Regions from separate parts of the Stenotrophomonas sp. YJH_SMC_135 genome, predicted to be linked through region 1. Evidence: predicted binding sites of a transcription regulator. Region 1 holds the regulator's gene; each other region holds the start of a gene.
What was found. Region 1 encodes FliA, which starts transcription of late flagellar genes. Its sites were predicted from a motif close to TAAAGTTTNNCNNNCNNNGGCCGATAA; they were not measured.

Region 1 (5,824 bases):
CTTCTACGGTGCGATGGACGGCGCCAGCAAGTTCATCCGCGGCGATGCCATTGCCGGCATCCTGATCCTGTTCATCAACATGCTCGGCGGCCTGGCCGTGGGCGTGCTGCAGCATGGCATGCCGTTCGGCGAAGCCGCCGCCACCTACACCCTGCTGTCGATCGGTGACGGCCTGGTAGCGCAGCTGCCGGCCCTGCTGGTCTCCAGCGCCGTGGCCATGCTGGTTACCCGCGCCTCGCGCTCGCAGGACATGGCCCAGGCCATGACCGGCCAGGTGTTCGGCCAGTACCGTGCGCTGGCGATCACCGCCGGCATCATCGGCGTGGTCGGCCTGGTGCCGGGCATGCCCAACGTCGCTTTCCTGACGCTGGCCGCGATCCTCGGCTTCATCGCCTGGAAGCTGTACCGCAAGGGCAAGGCGCCGGCTGCCGATGCGGCAGGCGGTGGCACCGATGCCGCCGCACTCAACGCACTCGGCCGCCCGGCCGCACCGGCACCGACTGCCGAACTGAGCTGGGACGAACTGCGCCCGGTCGATCCGCTGGGCCTGGAGGTCGGCTACCGGCTGATCCCGCTGGTGGACAGCAACCAGGGCGGCGAACTGATGGCGCGCATCAAGGGCGTGCGCCGCAAGCTGACCCAGGATGTCGGCTTCCTGATCCCGTCGGTGCACATCCGCGACAACCTGGAACTGCCGGCCAACGGCTACCGCGTGCTGGTGCACGGCGTGCCGGTGGCCACCGCCGAGATCCACCCCGACCGCGAGCTGGCGCTGGACCCGGGCAGCGCCCTCGGCGCGCTGGAAGGCATCGCCGGCAAGGACCCCGCGTTCGGCCTGGACGCCACCTGGATCCAGCCGCACCAGCGCGCCCAGGCCGAAACGCTGGGCTACACCGTGGTCGATCCGGCCACCGTGGTCGCCACCCATCTGTCGCACCTGATCCGTGAGCACGCGCCGGAACTGCTCGGCCACGAAGAAGTGCAGCACCTACTGGCCAACCTGGCCAAGAGCGCGCCCAAGCTCGTCGAAGATCTGACGCCGAAGGCGTTGCCGCTGTCGGCGGTGGTGCGCGTGCTGCAGAACCTGCTGGTCGAGCGCATCCCGATCCGCCAGCTGCGCAAGATCGCCGAGGCACTGGTCGAACATGCGCCCAGCAGCCAGGACCCGGCCGTGCTGACCGCCGCTGTTCGCACCGCACTGGGCCGCTTCATCGTGCAGGAGATCGCCGGAATGTCGGCGGAGCTGCCGGTGTTCACCCTCAACCCGCAATTGGAACGTGTCTTGCAGGAGTCCACGCAGGGCAACGGCGCCGCGCTGGAACCCGGACTCGCTGAGCGACTGCACCAGAGCCTGGCCGAATGTGTCAGCAAGCAGGAAGCCCGCAACGAGCCCGCGGTCGTGCTGGTACCTGGCCCGGTGCGCGCCGCGCTGGCCCGCCTGGTCCGCCACAGCGTTCCGTCGCTGTCGGTCCTGGCCTACAGCGAGGTGCCGGAGGACAAGCGCCTGAAGCTGGTCGGAACGATCAGCTGACGCCGCCCTGCGATGCGCCAGAAAACAGACACCACTTTCGAACCAACGCAACAGACAGATACCAAGGGGAACCCGCACCGTGCAGACCACCGACCACCCGAGTTCTCCGACCGCCACCCCGCCGTCTTCGCCCCGTGACCACAGCATGAAAATCAAACGATTCGTCGCCGCCGACATGCGCTCGGCCATGAACCTGGTGCGCAAGGAACATGGTCCTGACGCCGTGATCCTGTCCAACCGCCGGATCGAGGAAGGCATCGAGATCGTCGCCGCCGCCAACTACGACGAGAGCGCCGTGCAGCGTGCATTGGAAGCCTCGCGCCGTGACGTCGCACCGCCGCCGGCACCCAAGCCGCGCACCGCCGCCGACGCGGTGATCGCCGCCGTCACCCGCCGCCGCAGCAGCACCCCGGCGCCGGAACCGGTCGCGGCCACCACCTCGGCAGTGGCCGCCCTCGCCCGCGCCGCCGTCGGTGCCACCGGCCGCACCCTGGACAGCGCCGACGAGATCGTGCCGACCCGGGGCAGCACCGGCTTCGCCGCCACCCTGGCCCGCGCCGCCGTCAACGAACCGGCACCGCCGGACCAGACCTTCGCGCCGTTCGCCGAGGCCATCGTCGCACCGGCCGCCACCGTGCCGGCCAACCGCGCGCGCTTCCAGATCGACCCGCCGCACGAGGCGCATCACCAAAGCGTGGCCCCGGCCGTGCTGCCGCCGCCGCTGCCGACCGCTGCCGTGATCGACGCGCAGCCCGGGATCGCCGCCAGCGAACCGGCAGCGGTCGAAGCCGCTATCGAGGCCAGCCCGGCCCCCATGCTGGCCCCGGCACCGACGCTGACCGTGGTTGCCCAGGACGACGCCGAGATCCGCCAGCTGCGCCAGGAAGTGGCCGGCATGCGCCAGGTGATCGAGCGCGAGATGAACCGCTTCACCGACGAGCGCCTGCGTGGCAGCCCGGTGCGCGCCACCGCGCTGGACCTGATGGACGAGTACGGTTTCGACGCCGGGCTGGCCCGCGACGTGGCCATGCAGATCCCGCTGGAGACCGAAGCCCATCGTGGCCGCGGCCTGATGCTGGGGCTGATCTCGCGCAAGCTGCCGATCGCCCCGGTCGACCCGCTGGAGGAAGGCGGCGTGATCGCGCTGGTCGGCCCGACCGGCGCCGGCAAGACCACCACCATCGCCAAGCTGGCCTCGCGCTTCGCCGAGAAGCACGCCCCGCGTGACGTCGCCCTGGTCACCACCGACACCACCCGCATCGGCGCCCGTGAACAGCTGTATGGCTACGGCCGCCAGCTCGGCATCGCCGTGCACGAGGCCAACAGCGGCACCGACCTGGACCAGCTGCTGGAACGCTTGAAAGACTACAAGCTGGTGCTGATCGATACCGCCGGCCTGGGCCCGCGCGACCGTGCCCTGGCCGCCCAGCTGCAGTGGCTGCGCGCCGCGCGCCAGGTGCGCACCCTGCTGGTGCTGCCGGCCAACACCAGCTTCGGCGACATGGACGAGGTGGTGCGCCGCTTCGGTGCGGCCAACCTGCAGGGCCTGGTGCTGAGCAAGCTGGACGAGACCGGCCGCTTCGGCAACGCCCTGTCGGTGGCCGTGGACCACGTCCTGCCGATCACCTGGGTGACCGATGGCCAGGACGTCCCGGAGGACCTGCACCGGGCCAGTGCAGCCAATCTTGTACTTCGCCTTGAAGATTTGCGCCGAGCGGCCGATATGCCCTGCAACCCGGAGTTGAACCATGCCGTCGCGTGAGTACGCCAAGCTGACCAAGACCTTCCCGCTGTCGGCCACCCGCAGCGAGCCGCTCGGCCCTGTGCGCACCATCGCCGTGACCGGCGGCAAGGGCGGCGTGGGCAAGACGAATGTGTCCGCCAACCTGGCGGTGGCGCTGGCCGGCATGGGCAAGCGCACGCTGCTGCTGGACGCCGACCTCGGCCTGGCCAACATCGACGTGATCCTGGGCTTGAACCCCACCTTTACGCTGGCCGACCTGGTGGCCGGCCGCTGCTCGCTGGACGACGTCATCGTCGAAGGCCCGAACGGCGTGCTGGTGGTCCCGGCCGCTTCCGGCCGCCGGCACATGGCCGAGCTTGCCCCGGCCGAGCATGTCGGCCTGGTCAACGTGTTCTCCGAACTGGAACGCGAGCTGGACATCATGGTGGTCGATACCGCCGCCGGCATCACCGACGGCGTGCTGACCTTCTGCCAGGCCGCGCAGGACACCGTGGTGGTGGTCTGTGACGAACCGGCCTCGATCACCGACGCCTACGCACTGATCAAGGTGCTGTCGCGCGAGCGCGGCGTGGACCGCGTCCAGGTGGTGGCCAACATGGTGCGCGACCCGAACGAGGGCCGCGTGCTGTACGAGAAGCTGACCCGCGTCTGCGAGAAGTTCCTCGCCGATGTCTCGCTGAACTACCTGGGCTGCGTGCCGCAGGATGACTGGCTGCGCCTGTCGGTGCAGCGCCAGCAGCCGGTGGTGAAGGCCTATCCGTCCAGCCCGTCGGCGCTGGCGATCACCGAGATCGCACGCCGCACCGCGCGCTGGCAGGCACCGACCGAACCGCGCGGTGGCGTCGAGTTCTTCCTCGAACGCATCCTCAAGCAGCGTGGGGTGGCCGCATGAAAGGCGCAGCCCACCAGTACAGGGAAGTCCAGCGCTCGGCGGCCAACGAGGTCATCGCCCAGCATTCGGACCTGGTGCGACGCATCGCCCACCACCTGGCCGCGCGCCTGCCGGCCAGCGTCGAAGTCGATGATCTGATCCAGGCCGGCATGATGGGCCTGATCGAAGCCTCGCGCAGCTACGACGCCGACCAGGGCGCCTCGTTCGAGACCTATGCCTCGATCCGCATCCGCGGCTCGATGATCGACGAGATCCGCCGTGGCGATTGGGTGCCGCGCTCGGTGCACCGCCGTGCACGCGACGCCGCCGCCACCATCCGCCGCCTGGAACAGAGCACGGGCCGTGCCGCCAGCGCCACCGAAGTGGCCGCCGCGATGGAGATGCCGCTGCCCGAGTACCTGAGGCTGATGGAAGACGCCGCACGTGGCCAGGTGCTGAGCCTGGAGTCGCGCATCGAAGACCAGGGCGAACTGGATACCGTCGCCCAGGGCGGCCCGACCCCGCAGCAGGTGCTGGAGCGCGGCGAGTTCGGTCGCGAGCTGGGCAAGGCCATCGGCCACCTGCCCGAGCGCGAACAGCTGGTGCTCTCGCTGTACTACGAGCAGGAGCTGAACCTGAAGGAGATCGGCGCGGTGCTCGGCGTGAGCGAGTCGCGGGTCTGCCAGATCCATGGCCAGGCCGTGCTGCGCCTGCGCGGCCGCCTGAAGATTTTCGAGGCCGTCGACGCCGGCCTGGAAGAATGAACATCCCCGAGGCGACTGCCCCCGGCCGCCCGGAATGAACAACAAAGGAACTCTGCTTTGAACAAGAACATGCGCATCCTCATCGTCGACGACTTCTCGACCATGCGTCGAATCGTCAAGAACCTGCTGGGCGATCTGGGCTTCACCAACACCGCCGAAGCCGAGGACGGGCATGCCGCGCTGTCGCTGCTGCAGAGCCAGCCCTTCGATTTCGTCGTCACCGACTGGAACATGCCGGTGATGACCGGCATCGAACTGCTCAAGGCGATCCGTGCCGACGCCAAGCTGAAGACCCTGCCCGTGCTGATGGTCACCGCCGAAGCCAAGCGCGAGCAGATCATCGAAGCGGCCCAGAACGGCGTGAACGGCTACATCATCAAGCCGTTCACCGCGCAGACGCTGGAAGAGAAGCTGGGCAAGATCTTCGAACGCCTGGCGGCCAGCGCCTGATGGATACCACGGTCGACAAGAACGCCCTCGCCCTGCGCCTGCAGGAAGCCCTGGATGCCCTGGAGTCCGGTGACGAAGCCGCCTGGCGGCAACGCATCGACGGACTGGTCGCGCTGCGCACGCAGCCGATGATGAGTGGCCTCTCGCGGCTGGCCCGCGAGCTGGGGCAGGCCCTGGGCGAACTGCCGACCGTGCCCAGCGAGGCCGGCGAACTGGACGATGCGTGCGCACGCCTGGACCACGTGGTGGCGATGACCGAACAGGCCACCCACCGCACCCTGGACCTGGCCGAGGAATGCCGCAGTCTGACCGAGCAGCTGCGCGCCGAAGGCCTGCAGCCAGGCCAGGACGCGCAGCTGGAGCGCATCCGCCACAACCTGACCGAGATCGCACTGACCCAGAGCTACCAGGACCTGACCGGGCAGATCATCCGTCGCGTGGTCGGCATCGTCCGCCGCGTGCAT
Region 2 (5,824 bases), on a different contig from region 1:
TTGAGCAGCATCACCTGATAGAACGGCGGCGGCGCCACTTCCGGGCGCGCGGGCTCCACGGCAACGCCGTGCTCGTGCTGGGAATCGGGGGAGGACTCATGGGGCATCCTTCCATTATAGGGGTAGCGCCGGACCTGCGTCGGCCCGCCGCGGATTGGACGGCACGCACGCCCAACGTCACAATTGCAGCTTCTTTCAACACTGCTTCACAGGATCTTCATGAAAAGGACCCTTCTGCCCGCCCTGCTGATCACCCTGGCCGCTGCCGGTGCTGCCACCGCCGCGCCCCAGGCCGACAAGTCCGTGGCGCGCCACCTGGACAAGCTGGGCTATACCTACGAAGTCGACGAGGATGGCGACTACCGCATGGTCTTCGACGTCGAGGGTGACCGCACCCAGATGGTCTACGTGCGCTCGGCGGTGGAAGACTTCGGCAGCCACAACATCCGCGAGATCTGGTCGCCGGCCCACAGCGCCAAGACCAAGCAGTTCCCGGTGGCCGTGGCCAATCGCCTGCTGGAAGATTCGCAGGACGCCAAGATGGGCGGCTGGGTAAAGCAGGACACCACCGCCATGTTCGTGGTGAAGATCGACGCCGATGCCACCGCCGACCAGCTCAGCGACGCCATCGATGCGGCCATCCGCACCGCCGACGCGATGGAGCTGGAACTGACCAAGAAGGACGAGTTCTGAGTTGAACGCCACGCCGGACCCGCGCTGGGCACCGCACGCCACCGTTGCCACCGTGGTGATCGACGGCGGCCGCGTGCTGCTGGTCGAGGAGACCATTGACGGCCGCCAGGTGCTGAACCAGCCGGCCGGCCACCTCGAGCCGGGCGAAAGCCTGGCCGAGGCCGCCCTGCGCGAGACCCGCGAGGAAACCGGCTGGACGGTGCAGCTGACCCACTTCATCGGCTGCTACCAGTGGACTGCCGGCGACGGCACGGCCTTCCTGCGCTTCTGCTACGCGGCGCACCCGGTTTCGCACGATCCGGCGCAGCCGCTGGACACCGGCATCGACCGCGCGCTGTGGCTGACCCCGGCCGAGCTGCAGGCCGCCGGCGAGCGCCAGCGCAGCCCGCTGGTGTGGCAGGTGGTGGCGGATTACCTGGGTGGCCAGCGCCACCCGCTTTCGCTGGTCCGGGAGGTCGCATGAGCACTCCGCGTGTGATGGTGGGTGTCTCCGGCGGCGTCGATTCCTCGGTCGCCGCCTGGCGCCTGGTACAGCAGGGCGAGGCCGTGGCCGGCCTGTTCATGCAGAACTGGGCCGACGATGGCAGCGGTGATTGCCGTGCCGAGGATGACCGTCGCGACGCGGTGGCCGTGTGCGGCCTGCTGGGCATCCCGTTCCACTTCCGGGACTTCTCCAGCGAGTACTGGCAGGGCGTGTTCGAGCACTTCCTGGCCGAGTACGCGGCCGGCCGCACCCCGAACCCGGACGTGCTGTGCAACCGTGAAGTGAAGTTCAAGCATTTCCTGGACGCCGCCCGCGAGCTGGGCGCCGAGCGCATCGCCACCGGCCATTACGCACGGGTGACCCAGCGCGGCCACCAGTGGCTGCTGCTGCGCGGCGCCGATCGATCCAAGGACCAGAGCTACTTCCTGCATCAACTGGGCCAGGAACAGCTGGCAGCCACCCTGTTCCCGATCGGCGACCTTGAAAAGAGCGACCTGCGCCGGATCGCGCGCGACGTCGGCCTGCCGACCCACGCCAAGAAGGACTCCACCGGCATCTGTTTCATCGGCGAGCGCGACTTCCGTGAGTTCCTCGGCCGCTACCTGCCGGCCAAGCCCGGCCAGATCCTCGACCCGGCCGACGGCAGCGTGATTGCCGAACACCCGGGCGTGTTCTATTTCACCCTGGGCCAGCGCGAGGGCCTGAACATCGGCGGCGTGCGTGGCCGCCCGGCCGCGCCGTGGTACGTGGTTGGCAAGGATGTGGCCAGCAACGTGCTGTACGTGGACCAGGACCGCGACAGCAAGTGGATGCTGTCCGACCGCCTGCGTTCGGAAACCGCGCACTGGATCGCCGGCTCACCGCCGGCACGGCGCTTCGAATGCACCGCCCAGACCCGCTACCGCCAGCCCGACGAGCCGTGTACGGTCCAGGTGCTGGACGATGGCAGCGTGCTGGTCACCTTTGCGCGCCCGCAGCGTGCCGTTACCCCCGGTCAATCGCTGGTGCTGTATGACGGTGATGTGTGCCTGGGCGGCGCGGTGATCGCCGCCACCGATGCGCCGCTGGAACAACGCCTGCGCACCACCCCCTCCCCTTTTGAGGTAATCGCTGCATGAGTTTCACTGTCGACGACCGCGTCCTGGCCTTGGCCGGCATTGCCCAGGCCCTGCAGCAGGTGCGCCGCATCGCCGATACCGGCCATTCCGACGCCGCCGCCGTGCGCACCGCCGTGGACAGCGTGTTCCGCGTCGATGCGTCCTCGCCGCAGGCGGTGTTCGGTGACCGTCATGCACTGAAGTCCGGCCTGCGCCTGCTGCACAACTACTTCCGCAGCCAGGGCCAGGACCCGATCCTGCCCAAGCTGGCCCTGTCGGTGCTGCAGCTGGAGCGCCGCTTCGTGCAGGATGGGGCGACCGTGAACAAGGTCGCCTCGGGCATCGAGCGCGCCCAGCGCCAGGCCACCGAACTGGGCGACAGTGGCCACCCGGACGTACTGGCCAACCTCGGCGGCCTGTATGCCGACACCATCAGCCACCTGAAACCGCGGGTGATGGTGCAGGGCAACCCGCACTACCTGGGCCAGGCCGGCGTGGTGGCGGAGATCCGTGCCCTGCTGCTGGCCGCGGTGCGTTCGGCGGTGTTGTGGCGCCAGCTGGGCGGCAGCTACTGGGACTTCCTGTTCAGCCGCAAGGCGATGATCGAGGCCGTGGACCGCCTGCTGGCCTGAGGGTGTGGGGTCAGAGCCCTTTTCCATGGAAAAGGGATCCGACCCCGTTGCGCCTGCCCAAGGGGTCGGATCCCTTTCCGGCACGGAAAGGGCTCTGACCCCGAGGCCGCCAAGGCGCCGGAAAACCGGCGCATTCAGAATGCACTTCGAGGCACATCGACGTTAAAGAGAAAGGGGGTACGGCCGATACATCCTCCGTGCACCTCCCGAGAACGTCCATGTACTCACGCATTTTCATCCGTCTGGCCGCCCCCCTGGCTCTGACCCTGCTGCTCCCCTTCGCCATCGGTTTCGAATGGCCGGCCGCCCTGCGCTGGGCGATCCTGACCACGATGACGCTGAGCTGGCTCGGCTTTGCGTGGTGGACCACCCGCGCCCAGGCACATCGTTCCCCCGAGCACGCCCGTGTCCTGCGCGAACAGGACCAGCTGCTGACCGAGCTGCGCAACTTCGTCGGCAACGAGATCGACGGTTCGCGTGGCGAAGTGGAACGCGCCCGTGACCTGATCCGCCAGGCCGTCTCCAGCCTGGGCGGCAGCTTCGATGCCATGAACCGCAAGTCGCGCCAGCAGAGCCAGGCCCTGTCGCGCATCGTCGACCGCGCCGGTGATGAAGGCAATGCCGGCCTCGACGTCGCCCGTTTCGCCCAGCACGCCAGCCATCGCATGGAACAGCTGGTGGAAGCGCTGGAACAGGTGAGCGGCCAGAGCAGCACCACCGTGCAGCACATCGACCAGATGGCGCAGCACCTGGATGGCATCTTCGCGCTGCTGGAAGACGTCAAGTCGATCGCCGACCAGACCAACCTTCTGGCGCTGAACGCGGCCATCGAAGCGGCGCGCGCCGGTGAAGCCGGTCGTGGCTTCGCCGTGGTCGCCGACGAAGTGCGCAACCTGTCCGAGCGCTCGACCACCTTCAACGAGCAGATCCGCAAGCTGGCGCACAGCTCCAAGGACGCCATCGCCAAGGTGCGCGAGACGGTTTCGCACATGGCCTCGCGCGATATGGACCGCTCCCGCGAAGCCCGCCAGGAAGCAGCAGCGATGCTCGACAACGTCGCGCAGATCAACGCCTCGCTGGGCGACGGCATGCGCGAAGTGTCCGAGTGCGCCCGTGCGATCGATGGCAGCGTGGCCGAAGCCGTGCGTGCCCTGCAGTTCGAAGACATCGCCACCCAGGCGCTGGGCGGCGTGCACACCCACCTGGACCGCCTGACTGCCATCAACCGCGAAGCGGTGGCCCTGCAGGAGCTGCTGCACCGCAATGGCGGCGTGTTCGACGAAGAGATCGCCAGCGCCCTGCAGCGCACCGGCAATCGCCTGCGCGAGCTGCGCAGCGAATGGGAACGCCCGCCGCACAAGCCCGTCGCCCAGCAGAGCATGGGCGCCGGCACCGTCGAGCTGTTCTGATCCTGATGTCCGCTGCCCTCGCCGGCAGCCCGCAAGGCCCCGGTTCGTCCGGGGCCTTTGCCTGTAACCCGCCATTGGATGCATCCTGTACGCGCACCATGACCCTGATCCGCGCCCTGCCCTCCCTCACCGATACCGAGCGCCCGCACAACGCGAGCGTGCGTGAGCAGCTGCAGCGGCTGGAAGACGTGGCCCGCGAGGAACTGCTCGAACTGCAGCAGCTGGCCGATGCGCGCCCCGCCCCCTCCCGAGCCGACGATGAACTGCTGGGCCTGGCATGGGACCTGGGCCTGGATGGCGGAGCCCTGAAGTAGATCCACGTCCTGCGTGGATGGGCCGTCCCGCATGGCATGATCCACCGGTCCCGTTCATGGAAGACCGATGGCCATCGCCCTGATCGCAGTGCTCCTCATCGAAGCCGTCCTTCTGATGGCCTGGGTGGCCGGCTATTTCAGCTGGGGCATCACCCTGTTCAACGAACGCATCGCGGCGTCACCGGCCATGCAGGCCCGGCTCTCGCTGGGCAGCCTGGAACGTGACCTGCCGCAGGACAGATGGCTGCAACTGGCCTTCCATGCGCTGCCCGATGGCAGCATGGCGTTCCGCGAGAGCTTCGCACCGAGCTTCGGCCTGCGCTACTTCCCGGTGATGCGTGGACGCATCGTTCTCAACGCGCGACGGCACGAGGTGCGGGTGATCGGCCTGTGCAGCTGGTTCGTGGCAATCCTGTCGCTGCTGCTGTTGCCGCTGGTGGCGATGCGCCCGATGGTGGCACCGATGCTGCTGGTGCTGCCGCTGTTCCTGGCCAGCTATCTGGTTCAGAAGCGACGCTATGCGGCCATCGTCGAGGCCCTGCGCATGCAGTTGAAGGCGGAGTTTCCCAGGTAGTTCCACGCCATGCGTGGATGATCGCGAGCGTCAGGGCATCCGTGCCGGCCAACGGTCGGCACCCACCAGAGCTGGGCGCACCAGAGTCAGACCACACCGCGCCGGCATCTGCCAGCGCAGATCCTCAGCGCACCAGCACCGCTTCGCCGCTGGCGTCGGTGCGCATCGGCGCCGGGCGCTGCTGGCGCAGCCACTGCGCCAGATCACGCGGGCTGAGCGGGCGCGAGTACAGGTAGCCCTGGATCTCGTCGCAGCCCTGGCGGCGCAGCATGTCTTCTTCCTGGTGGGTTTCCACGCCTTCGGCCACCACCTTCATGCCCAGCGCGTGGCCCAGGTGGACGATGGCCTGGGTGACTTCGGCCGTGCCCGAATCATGCAGCATGCCCTGCACGAAACTGCGGTCGATCTTCAGGCGCCCCACCGGGAAGCGGTTGAGGTAATTGAGGTTGGAGAAGCCAGTGCCGAAGTCATCCACCGCCAGCGGCACGCCGTGCCGTTCCAGCACGTCGAAGCAATGGCGCAGGATGTCGGTATCACGGATCAGCGCCGACTCGGTCAGCTCCAGTTCCAGCCGTTGCGGCGGCCAGCCATGGGCATGGCAGATCTCGATCACGCGCTCGG
Region 3 (5,824 bases), on a different contig from region 1:
GCGGCAGTACCCACAGGCCGATCAGCACCGCCAGGATCGGGTCGATCGGCTTCCAGCCGGTCCACTTGATCAACAACGCACCGGCGATCACCGCCACCGAGCCAAGCATGTCCGCCCACACTTCCAGGTAGGCGCCCTTCACGTTCAGGCTCTCGCCGCTGCCGGCCTGCAGCAGGCGCATCGAGATCAGGTTGATGACCAGGCCTGCGGCGGCGATCACCAGCATGCCCGAAGATGCGATCTCCTGCGGTTCGCGGAAACGACCGATCGCCTCCCACAGGATGTAGGCGGCGACCACGAACAGCATGGCGCCGTTGATCATCGCGCCCAGCGCTTCCAGGCGTGCATAGCCGTAGGTGCGGCGCGCGTCCGGCGGGCGTCGGCTCAACCGCACCGCGACCAGCGCGATCATCAGTGCCAGTGCATCGGTGGCCATGTGTGCCGCGTCGGACAGCAGCGCCAGGCTGTTGGTCCAGAACGCGCCCACCACCTCGATGACGAGGAAGGTGGAGGTCAGGCCGAGGGCCCACCACAAGGGTTTCTCGTGGCGGATCTGGGATGGCAGGTGATCGTGGTCGTGGCCCATGGCAACAGCTCCTTTGCGATGCGGTGCAGGCTACGCCGTGCTGGCGGGGGAGACTATTACGGTGTTTATAACATTGCAGCCCAGGCGATCCCTCACCGTGCATGGCCCGGCGCTACCGGAGCGTGGCCGGCAGCGCCAGGCCTGGCCTGGCGACCGCAGCGGACCGGCGTCCGCGTGCGGTCAGAACCCGAAGCGCAGGCTGGCCCAGTACGCGCGGCCCGGTTCGTTGTAGGTCGCCGCACCGGCATCGCTGCTGTTGGCCTCGCGGAACAGGCGCTTGTCGGCCAGGTTGTTCACGCCGAAGCCGAAGCTGACGGTCCCGGTCACCCTGTAGCGCGCGCTCACGCCCCAGATGTTGTAGGCACCGCGGTCCTGCAGCGCGATCGAGGGATCGCAGCTGCCGGTGCAGCGCGGATCATTGTTGATGTTGGCGGTGGCCGGCTTCTGCTTGCCGTAGAACGTGCCGGTCAGCAGCACCGACAGCTTGTCGGTGGCCTGCCAGTCCAGCATCGTGTTGACGGTGTACTTCGGGATCACCGACAGCGGCTGGCCGGTGCTCTTGTTCTCGTTTTCCACCATGTAGGTGAAGTTGTTGCTCCATTTCAGGCGGTTGCCCTGCTCGCCCAGCAGCGGGATCACCAGGTTGCCTTCAAGCCCCTGCACGATCGCCTTGGGCGCGTTCTCCCAGCGGAAGATGCGGCCCTTGGTGTCGGCGGTCAGGCCAATCTGGGTGTAGCCGGCCTGGATCTTGTCCTTGTAGTCGTTGTGGAAGTAGGTCAACGAGGCCTGCCAGCCGCTCTGCGGTGCCCACTCGATGCCCAGTTCCTTGTTCAGGCTGGTTTCCGCCTTCAGGTCCGCGTTGCCGCGCATGTAGCAACCGGCACCCAGGCTCGGCAGTGCATTCGGGCAGCCGTTGCCACGGGTGTAGTACAGATAGTCCGGATTGGACTGGTACAGGTTCGGCGCCTTGAACGCGCGGGCGATGCCGCCCTTCACCACCCAGTCGCTGTTGATGCGGAACTGCGCATTGAGGCTGGGGCTGGTGTTGTTGCCGAACTGGCTGTGGTGGTCGAAGCGCAGGCCCGGGGTGACGATCCAGCGCTCACCCAGGTAGATGTTGTCTTCGACGAACACTGCGGTGGTCTGCGCGTCGGCCTTGCCCCGCGCGCGATCGGCCGACAGCCCCGGGATGCCGCCGCCGCTGCTGCTGGACTGGCTCATCGAGTACGGGTCGGTCAGGCGGCTGTCCAGGTATTCAAAGCCCAGCGTCCAGATGTTCTCGGCGCTGCCCAGCGAGGTCGGGAAGCTCACTTCGCCATCCAGCTGGTAGTTGCGCAGGCGCGAGGTCGACCAGTCGGTGCCGTTGAAGCTGCCTTCCGGGCCACCGGCCAGGCCTTCATTGATGCGCGAGTTGTTGACCGCTTCCACCGCGGCGGTCACCCGCGAGGTCACGTCGCCCCAGCGGCCGCGATGGGTGATCGCGCCGGTGTTGCGGTACATGCGGTTGGTTTCCGCTTCGCCTTCGGCCAGCGCCGCCAGGTCAACGCCGGTCGAGGTACCGGTAGTGCTGACCGCGCGGTCACCGGCGTAGATGTTGCCCTGGCGGCTGGTGCCGGCTTCGAACTCCACCACCTGGTCGGTGGTGATGTCCCAGCGCAGCAACGCGTTGACGTCGCGGTTCTTGACACCCTCGCGGCCAGCCGGTGGCACCGCGTTCGGGTTGGTGGCGTACTGGCGGTTGAGGTCCAGTGAGTCGGCGTCGGTCTTGTTGAGGTTGCCGTACAGGCGGAACGACAGGGTGTCGGTCATCGGCCCGCTCAGCTGCAGGCCGACGCGCTCGCTGCCGCCTTCGGCGCTGTGCTCGGGCACCAGGCCATACAGGTCGACCGCTCCGGTCAGGTCGCCGGTCGGGCGCTTGGTGATGATGTTGACCACGCCGCCGGACGCACCGGAGCCATAGCGTGCCGCCGCAGGGCCGCGCAGCACTTCGATGCGCTCGATCATTTCCGCCGGCACCCAGTTGGTATCACCGCGGGTATTGCGCTCACCGCTACGGCCCATGCGCACGGCGTCACGCGCACCGATGCGCTTGCCGTCGACCAGGATCAGGGTGTTTTCCGGCCCCATGCCACGCAGGTCGATCTGGCGGTTGTTGCCGTACTGGCCCGAGGCGCTGTTGCCGGTGAGGTTGACGCCCGGCATGGTGCGCAGCAGCTCGGCGATGTCGTTGGCCGGCGGGCGCTTGGCGATGTCCTCGGCGGTGATGGTCGAGGTACCCAGTGCCTGGCGGGCAATCTGCGAGGCGGTGACATGCACCGTGTCGATATCGGTGGCATCGGTTCCGGCCTGGGCGGTCAGGGCGCTTCCCGCCAGCAGGGCGGCAACGGCGAGCGCCAGCGGGCGCGGCGAAAGGACAACGGCAGGAGACATGGTCTGGACCTTCTGGCAGGGCAACGGGGCCTCTGGCAAAGGGCTTGAGGCAACGACGAGGGGGAGGCGGAGCGTCGCTGCAGTCGCCTGCGGCCCGATCCGTGCGCGCATTCTCCCATCAATGCGAGTGATTCTCAAATGCGTTCACTCATTGCCGCCGCGGCGCCGACGTGCTTTGCGCGCCGTGCAACCCTGCATCGCGCATAAACTGACCGGCCAACCCGCCATCAACCGTGCGCCACCGCGGCCGATACCCGTGGTTTGCCGTACGCAGTCAGAGATCGACGTGGAACCACCCCAACTGGACGATGCCAGCCAACCGCTGGCCGAGGCCTGGCAGCACTGCCTGCAACAGGCCGGCCCTGCCGCCACCGCGCTGCTGCACGCCGCCGCCGCCGATGCCCCGCCGGCGCTGGCCCAACGCTTCTACGAAGTGCTGCTGCAGGACGGGCGTGCACGCCGCTTCCTGTCCCACGACCAGGTCAAGCAGCGCCTGCAGCCGGCCATGCAGCGCTGGCTGGTGCAGTTGCTGACCACCAATGCCGACGGTATTGCCGGCGCCGTTGCCTCGCAGCGGGTGATCGGCGATGTGCATGCCCGGGTCGGTATTCCGGTCGACCTGGTCACCCGCGGCGCGCGCGTGCTCAAGCACGAACTGTTCGTGCGCCTGCACGACGACGCGCCCGACAGTGCCACTGCGTTCGCCGCCATCGACTGCCTCAGCGCGATCATGGACATCGCCATGGAAGGCATGACCCTGGCCTATACCCATGCACGCGAGCGCTCGACCCGCGCCGATGCTGCGTACCGGCTGTTCTCGCTGGTGCAGAACGTCGGCACCGAACGCGAACGCCAGCGCGCACTGCTGCTGGACTGGGAGAACGCCCTGCTCTACGCGCTCGCTGGCCACGTACAGGCCAGCGACAGCGCCAGCCTGGCCACTTCCGAGTTCGGCCTGTGGTTCACCCACAAGGGCATCCCCAGCTTCGGCGAGAGCAGCGAGACCCGGCAGGTCGGCCAGCTGATGGCCCGCATCGACAGCAACCTGCAGCGGGCGAGCAACGATGCCCCGGCACAACGACTGGCGGTGCTGCCGGCCATCCGCGAGGACCTGGCCGCCATCCGCACCCTGATGACGCTGCTGTTCGAGCGCATCGGTGAGCTGGATGCCGGCAGCGATGCGCTGACCAACCTGCTCAACCGCCGCTTCCTGCCTACCGTGCTGCGCCGGGAGATCGAGCTGGCCACGCGCAACCGCACGCCATTCTCGCTGCTGCTGCTCGACCTGGATCACTTCAAGGCGATCAACGACGGCCACGGCCACGACGCCGGGGACCGCGCGCTGCAGCACGTCGCCGGCCTGCTCGGCCAGCTGACCCGCGGCAGTGACTACCTGTTCCGCTATGGCGGCGAGGAGTTCGTGGTGGTGCTGGTCGCGGCCAGCGAATCACAGGCCGCGGTGATCGCCGAAAGCCTGCGGCGGCAGATCGCGCAGTCACCGGTGGCATTGGCCAACGGCCAGGTACTGGCACTGACCGCCAGCATCGGCGTAGCCGGCCATGACGGCCACCCGGACTACGAGCGGCTGATGGCACGGGCCGATGCGGCGATGTACGAGGCCAAGCGCAGCGGCCGCAACCGCGTGGTAGTGGCCAGCGCGGACCTTGAGGAAGCCCCGGGGCGGCGTGCACTGCAGCGATGACGACAGGACAGGTAGAGTCGACCGCTGGTCGACTATCGCGCGCAGCGCGGGATTTTTCGCACGCGGGGCGAAGAGCAGTCGACTGACAGTCGACTCTACCGACAGTCGGCTCTACCGTTCCGCGCGCCAGCCGATGCATTGGACGCCACCACCCGCCATGCTGCCCACCACAGCAGCGCCAGCGCCGCGATGCCTGCACCCAGCAGGCACACCGCAGGCCAGCCATGCCGGGCCTGCATCCAGGGCCCGGCAGCCGCACCGGCACCACTGCCCACTGCATAGAACAGCATGTACAACGCCACCAGGCGCCCATGCTGTTCTGCCGGTGCACGCAGCAGCAGCGCCTGGTTCGATACGTGCAGTGCCTGCCCACCGAGGTCGAGCACGATCACGCCCAGCAGCAGCAACGACAGCGACTGCGGCAGGCCCAGCAGCGGCCACCACGCGGCCAGCATCAGCAGCAACGCGCCAAGACTGACCCGACCGGCGAAACCGCGGTCCATCCAGTGCCCGACCCGCGCCGCCATCAAGGCGCCCACTACGCCGGCCAGGCCCAGTGCGCCGATGGCCGCGGTGGACCACTGCAACGGAGGCGCCGACAACGGCAGCGGCACCGCCGCCCAGAACACGTTGAGGCCAGCAAACAGCAGCAATGCCAGCGGCCCACGCTCGCGCAGCGCGCGGTCCCGGCGCAGCATGCCCAGCATCGAACCCAGCAGTTCGCGCCAGCGCGGTGGTACCGCCGGCACCGGCACCGCCGGCAGGCGCCGCCACAGCAGCACGGCCAGGGCCGCCATCAGCGCTGCCGACAGCAGATAGACCGCCCGCCAGCCGACGGTGGCCGCGACCGCGCCCGATACAACGCGCGCCAGCAACAGGCCGATGAACACGCCGCCCTGCACCACGCCCACCAGGCGCCCGCGCTGCTCGGGCGGCGCAAGCGTGGCGGTATAGGCGATCAAGCCCTGGGTCAGCGCGGTGCCCAACAGCCCGGCCAGCAGCATGCCCGACAACAGCCAACCGGCCGTGCGTGCCGCTGCCAGCCACAGCAGGGCCAGCACCAGCGCCATCAACTGCATCCGCAGCAGGCGTCGCCGGTCACCGCG
Region 4 (5,824 bases), on a different contig from region 1:
CAGGCCAATGGCCATCTCACGCGGGTGGACCTGGCGTTCTCGCGCGATGGCGAGGGTGGTTACGTGCAGGATCGCCTGCGTGCGGCCGTCGATGCGCTGCGCGACTGGATGCAGCGCGGTGCGGTGATCCATGTCTGTGGGTCGTTGCAGGGCATGGCCGAAGGCGTGGACCAGGTGCTGCGAACCGCGCTGGGTGATGAAGCGGTGGAAACGCTGCTGGAAAACGGGCGCTACCGCCGCGACGTGTATTGATTCCTGCCGCCGAACGCTGGTGTGAGCCGAGCATGGGCTCGGCTCTACAGTGTTCGTGCAGCCGATGTAGCGCCGAGCCCACGCTCGGCTGACTAGGCCGCCGCGCGCGCCTGCGGCATCGACCGCAAGCGGAACGCGCCCACGGCTTCTGCCAAGGCACGCACCTGCGCCTGCATCTGCGCAGTCGAGGCCCCCGCCTCTTCCACCAGACTGGCGTTGCGCTGGGTGCTGGCTTCCATCTGCACGATGGTCTGGTTCACCTGAGCGATGCCCGCATGCTGGTCCTGCGACGCACTGCGGATACCTGCCAGCAGCTCGGCCAGCTGCTGCACGCTGCCGACGATCTCGCCCATCGTGGTGCCGGCCTGCGCGGCCTGCTGGTTGCCCTGGCCGACACGCGCCACCGAATCCTCGATCAGCCCCTTGATCTGCTTGGCCGCCTCGGCACTGCGCTGCGCCAGCAGGCGCACTTCGGCGGCCACCACGGCGAAGCTGCGGCCCTGCTCGCCGGCACGCGCCGCTTCCACCGCCGCATTGAGGGCAAGGATGTTGGTCTGGAAGGCGATGCCGTCGATCAACTGGGTGATGTCGCCGATCCGTCGCGAGGCTTCGCTGATGCCATGCATGGTCGCGACCACCTGGCCGACCGCCTCGCCACCCCGCTGGGCCACCGCCGCCGCGCCCTGCACCAGTGCATCGGCGCGGCCTGCGGCATCGGCGTTGCGGCCGACGGTATCGGTCAGCTCCTGCATCGACGCCGCGGTCTCTTCCAGGTTGGCGGCCTGCTGCTCGGTGCGCCGCGACAGATCGTGATGGCCGGCGACGATCTCGCCAACGCCGGTATCCAGGCTGGAGGTGGCCTGCTGGATGCGGGTGACGATGCGGCCCAGCTGCGCGACGGTGGCATTGGCATCGTCGCGCATGCGCGCGAACACGCCCTGCAGGTCCCCCTCCATGCGCACGCTGAGGTCGCCGCGGGCCAGCGCAGCCAGCAGTGCCTGCAGGTCACCAAGGTTGGTTTCAAAGGTGGCCAGCAGGCGGTTGATGCTGGTCGACAAGGTGCGCACGAAGCCCTGTTTTCCCTCCAGCGCGATGCGGCCGTGCAGGTCGCCATGTGCGGCGGCGTCGACCAGGGCAGCGACCTCGGTTTCCAGCAGCGTCTCGAGCGCACGACTGCGCCATTCCACCGCTACGCCGAGGAACTGCCCTTCGTCGATGATGGGGTTGGCAATCAGCTGGTAGCGCACGCCGGCATGGCCGATCTCGCGCTCCTCGCGCTGGCGCGCGCCGGCCAGGCTGGCCAGCGCCGGATGCAGGCGCACGGCATCGCTGCCCACCAGATCTTCGGCCTCGCGCTCGAGTTGCTGCAGCAGTGCCGGATTGACGTAGGCCACCTGGCCCTCGGCATCGATCACCATCAGCCCGGTCTGCGCACTGTCCAATGCCTGCCGCACACGGGTGTTGCCGCGCGCCACGGCACGCTCGGTCTCGATGCGCGCGCGCAGGCGCTGCTGCATGTCGACCAGGCGCTGCGCCAGCTGGCCGATTTCATCGTTGGCGTTGTAGACGCACAGGGTGGTGTCGAGTCGGTCGTCGGCGATGTCGCTGGCGAAGCGCAGGGTGTCCTGGATCGGCTGGCGCACCGCACGCCGCACCAGCACCAGGCTGGTGATCAACACACCGGCGACCAGCAGCAGGGTCACCGCGAACAGCACGCTCATGGTGCGTGCGCCGGCCTGCTGGCGCGCCTGTGCCTTGGCCAGCGCCGCCACCTGGGCCTGCTGGAAGGCGGCCAGCGCCGGCGCCACGCCGGCGGCGGTATCCAGCAGCGATTGCGCCTCTACATCCAGGCCCACGCGGGCGGCGGTATAGCCCAGCAATGCGGCCTGATAGGCCTCCATGCCGTTGCGAAGGGCATCCTGCGCATCGGTCGGCAGGCCCACCAGTGCGAGATCGAACGGCAGCTTTTCTTCGCTCGCACGGTCGGCATGGGTGGAGTCGCCATCGAGCAGCAGCAGTGCCTCCTGTCGGCGCATCTTCTGCAGGGACAACGCCAACGAAGGCCGCTGCAACGCATCCACCTGCGCCTGCAGGGCGTCGGCGGCCTGCTGCAATTGCGCGGCGAGGCCGGCATCGCCACGACCCATCTCATCGACGCGTTCGAACAGGGCGGCCACACCCTGCGAGAACGCGCCGGCGGCTTCGGTCAGTGCCTGCAGCGCCTCGCGCCGGCCGGGATCCATCGGCATCGCGCGCAGCGCCTGAAGATCGGCCTGGAGCGCCTTCTGCGTCGCCAGCAGCTGCGCGCGGTCGGCATCGTCGAAACTACGTGCATACTGGGTCTGCAGACGACGCGCCTCGGCCACCTGCGTGGCCACGCTCGCGGCCAGATCGCTGCCGTGCTGGTAGCTGGCCTGGCTGCGCGCCGCCTGCGTGCTGGCATGGCCGGTCCAGGCGTAGACGGCGGCGATCGCGATCAGGCCCAGCCCACAGACCCACAGGGTCGCCTTGAGCTTGCTGGCCACACTGAGCCGATGCGGCTGCAGCCACAGCAGCAGGCCGGGGGACGCCGAGCGCAGTGCGGCAAGCCGCATGCTCAGGGACCGGAGGTGGGGGACGACGGCCGACATGACAGGCTCCAGGCGGAAGGACGCACCTGTATCGGCGGGAAATGGCGCAACTTTAGGGCGCTCCTGGTTCACTCCCACCGATTGCTGGCGGACGCGGCCTTTGTACCCGGCACAGGCGACGGGGGGATGACACCCGCGCAATGCTTGACCTCAACCCCGGTTGGGGGAGCACAGTAGATCTCCCTCCCCCGCCCGGCGCGCGCATGACGACGCTCGATGTCCCCCGCTACCTGCAACGCCTGCAGCTGGATGCACCGCCACCGCTGACGCTGGCGGGCCTGACCCTGCTGCAGCAGCGCCACAACGCACTGCTGCCGTTCGAAACCCTCAGCTGCCTGCTGCGCGATGCAGTACCGATCGACCTGGACAGCGTGCAGCGCAAGCTGCTCGACGACCGTCGTGGCGGCTACTGCTTCGAACTCAACGGCGGCCTGCTGGCACTGCTGCAGGCGCTGGGCTTCGATGCACAGCCGTTGAGCGCGCGCGTGCTGCTGGCCGCCCAGGACGGCGAACTGACCGCACGCACCCACCTGCTGCTGCGCGTGCAGGTGGACGGCGATGACTGGCTGGTGGATGCCGGTTTCGGCAGCCTGACCCCGACCGTGCCGCTGCGGCTGCATGATCCGCAGCCGCAGGCCACGCCCCACGAGCGCTTCCTGTTGCAGCGCCTGCCCGGCGAAGGGGATTTCGTGCTGTCCGCCGAGTCCGGCGATGGCTGGCGGGCGATGTATCGCTTCGACCTGCACGCGCCGGCACCGATCGACAACGTCGTGGGCAACTGGTACGTGTGCACCCATCCCGATTCCAGTTTCCCCGGCCAGCTGCGTGCATCCCTGACCGGGCCGGACTGGCGACGCACCATCGGCAGCGGCAACTACACCGAGTACCGTCCCGGCCAGGCACCGGACAAGCGTCCGCTGCACGATGTGGGCGACGTGCGCGAAGTGTTGCAGCAGCGCTTCGGCATGCAGCTGCCGGACGACCCACGGCTGGACCCGGCGATCAACGACTGGCTGCAGCGCTCGCGCGCCGCGCCCTTGTAGAGCCGAGCCCATGCTCGGCTGCTGTTGGCCCAGCCGCTCCAGCTCAGCCGAGCATGGGCTCGGCCCTAAAGAACCACGCGCGCCTGCAGCGCAATGCGATTGCCTTCGCTGTCGGCGATCTCGGCCACGCGCCAGTCACCGGCATCGGCCGGGCCGAAGCGCAGCTCGGCCCCGGCCTGCAGCGCACGCTCGAGGCTGGCATCCAGGTCATCAACCCCGATGTAGATGCGCGCACCGTGGACGGAGGGCAGATAGTCGGCCCCCCGCACCAGCGCCATGCTGGCACCGGTGGCCTCATCGGCAAACGGCAGGTAGGCCATCCTGCAGTCGTGCAGCAGGATCGGTTCGTCCACCGCCACCTGCAGCCAGTGCTGGTAGAACGTGATGGCCCGGCCCAGGTCAGTGACCGGTATCTCGACGTGCAGGATGGGGTTCATGTCCGCAGGATAACCGGATGCTGACACTGCCTTGCAGGTCCGTACTGGCATGCTGGACCGCCCTTTCCCCGCGGAGTCCTGCATGTCCCTGGCCGATCATCGTGGTGCGCTGGCACCGCTGGGCTTCCTGCGCGTGGCCATCAACCTGGGCAATCCAGTACTGGCGCAGGGGGACGCGCGCTCACCGCGCGGGCCGTCACTGGAACTGGCCACGGCATTGGCGCAGCGCATGGGCGTGCAGGCACGCTTCACCTGCCACGACGCCGCGGCCGCGGTGGTCGCTGCAGCCAGCAAGGATGCCTGGGACCTGGCCTTCCTGGCCATCGATCCGGCGCGCGCCGACCGCATCGCCTTCAGCGCCCCCTATGTGGAGATCGAAGGCACCTACCTGGTGCGCGAGGACAGCCCTGCGCAGCAGGTGGCCGACCTGGACCGCGATGGTCTGCGCATCGCGGTCGGTCGTGGCGCCGCCTACGACCTGTTCCTCAGCCGCGAACTGCGCCACGCCATGATCGAGCGGGCCGAGACGTCGGCCGCTGCCATCACCCTGTTCGATCTGCAGCGCCTGGATGCCGCCGCCGGCGTGCGCCAGCCGCTGGCCGCCTGGGCGCAGGCGCATCCCGGCCACCGCGTGCTGGCCGACCGTTTCACCGTGATCCAGCAGGCGGTCGCGGCGCCGGCCTCGCGCCCGGCCGATGCATTGCAGGCGCTGTTCGAGGAAGTGGAGGCGATCAAGGCAGGCTCGTTGCTGGGCGAAGCCTTCGCCCGTGCCGGGCAGGCGGTTACGTTGGTACGGTGACCGCGGGACACACGCGGTCGAGCATGGCTCGACGCTATAAATGCGCGTCTGCCATGTGCCGGACGTGCTCGGCCGCCTGAGCGTGCAGCCAGTCGCGGAAGGCCAGGAAGCCGCGATGGCGGGCCGAGCGCTGCGGGTAGACCAGCCAATGCGGCCAGGCGGTTTTCAGTCGCAGGCTGGACAGCGCCACCAGTTGGCCGGAATCCAGCAGCAGGCGCGCCCGCGTCACCCGTCCCAGCGCTACGCCCACCCCGTCCAGCGCCGCACGGTGATGCGCCTCCGAATCATCCAGCACCGCCACGAAGCGCGGCGGCGGGTTCTGCCCACTCAGCGCGAACCAGGCGCCCCACGCGCCATCGGGATCCCCCAGCAGCGGCCACTGGTTCAGCGGCACGCGGTCGATCCCTCCCATGCGTTCGATCAGCGCCGGGCTGGCCATCGGCAGCAGCCACTCGTCGAACAGCGGCTCCACCACCAGGCCCGGCCACTGCCCGCTGCCCAGCCGCAGCGCGGCGTCGAACTGGCGCTGTCGCTCGAAGTCAATCAGGCGTTCACTCGACTGCAGGTTGATCTCGATCTGTGGATGCTCGGCAACGAAGTGCCCCAAGCGCGGCACCAGCCACGCCGACGCCATCGACGGTACCGCGCTGATCGTCAGCACGT

Region 2: a site for FliA is predicted at 3,070-3,096, ahead of AC5P98_RS20820 (methyl-accepting chemotaxis protein). Genes of this name have one in related genera too.
Region 3: a site for FliA is predicted at 3,244-3,270, ahead of AC5P98_RS02470 (GGDEF domain-containing protein). Genes of this name have one in related genera too.
Region 4: a site for FliA is predicted at 2,911-2,937, ahead of AC5P98_RS07645 (methyl-accepting chemotaxis protein). Genes of this name have one in related genera too.

Annotation. Positions count from the first base shown of each region.
Region 1 covers NZ_JCAFVN010000012.1:10,630-16,453, reverse strand. Annotated here, with positions in the region: gene flhA (flagellar biosynthesis protein FlhA) at 1-1,531, shown strand, start outside; gene flhF (flagellar biosynthesis GTPase FlhF) at 1,677-3,293, shown strand; gene AC5P98_RS21490 (MinD/ParA family ATP-binding protein) at 3,280-4,167, shown strand; gene AC5P98_RS21485 (RNA polymerase sigma factor FliA) at 4,164-4,910, shown strand; gene cheY (chemotaxis response regulator CheY) at 4,968-5,360, shown strand; gene AC5P98_RS21475 (protein phosphatase CheZ) at 5,360-5,824, shown strand, end outside.
Region 2 covers NZ_JCAFVN010000010.1:6,528-12,351, reverse strand. Annotated here, with positions in the region: gene clpS (ATP-dependent Clp protease adapter ClpS) at 1-107, opposite strand, end outside; gene AC5P98_RS20840 (hypothetical protein) at 220-693, shown strand; gene AC5P98_RS20835 (NUDIX hydrolase) at 695-1,156, shown strand; gene mnmA (tRNA 2-thiouridine(34) synthase MnmA) at 1,153-2,295, shown strand; gene hflD (high frequency lysogenization protein HflD) at 2,292-2,906, shown strand; gene AC5P98_RS20820 (methyl-accepting chemotaxis protein) at 3,125-4,315, shown strand; gene AC5P98_RS20815 (hypothetical protein) at 4,414-4,629, shown strand; gene AC5P98_RS20810 (hypothetical protein) at 4,697-5,203, shown strand; gene AC5P98_RS20805 (bifunctional diguanylate cyclase/phosphodiesterase) at 5,328-5,824, opposite strand, start outside.
Region 3 covers NZ_JCAFVN010000001.1:484,945-490,768, reverse strand. Annotated here, with positions in the region: gene AC5P98_RS02480 (cation diffusion facilitator family transporter) at 1-586, opposite strand, end outside; gene AC5P98_RS02475 (TonB-dependent siderophore receptor) at 767-3,016, opposite strand; gene AC5P98_RS02470 (GGDEF domain-containing protein) at 3,303-4,718, shown strand; gene AC5P98_RS02465 (MFS transporter) at 4,814-5,824, opposite strand, start outside.
Region 4 covers NZ_JCAFVN010000002.1:234,324-240,147, reverse strand. Annotated here, with positions in the region: gene AC5P98_RS07650 (PepSY domain-containing protein) at 1-252, shown strand, start outside; gene AC5P98_RS07645 (methyl-accepting chemotaxis protein) at 345-2,882, opposite strand; gene AC5P98_RS07640 (arylamine N-acetyltransferase family protein) at 3,086-3,925, shown strand; gene AC5P98_RS07635 (VOC family protein) at 3,991-4,362, opposite strand; gene AC5P98_RS07630 (transporter substrate-binding domain-containing protein) at 4,445-5,161, shown strand; gene AC5P98_RS07625 (LysR substrate-binding domain-containing protein) at 5,196-5,824, opposite strand, start outside.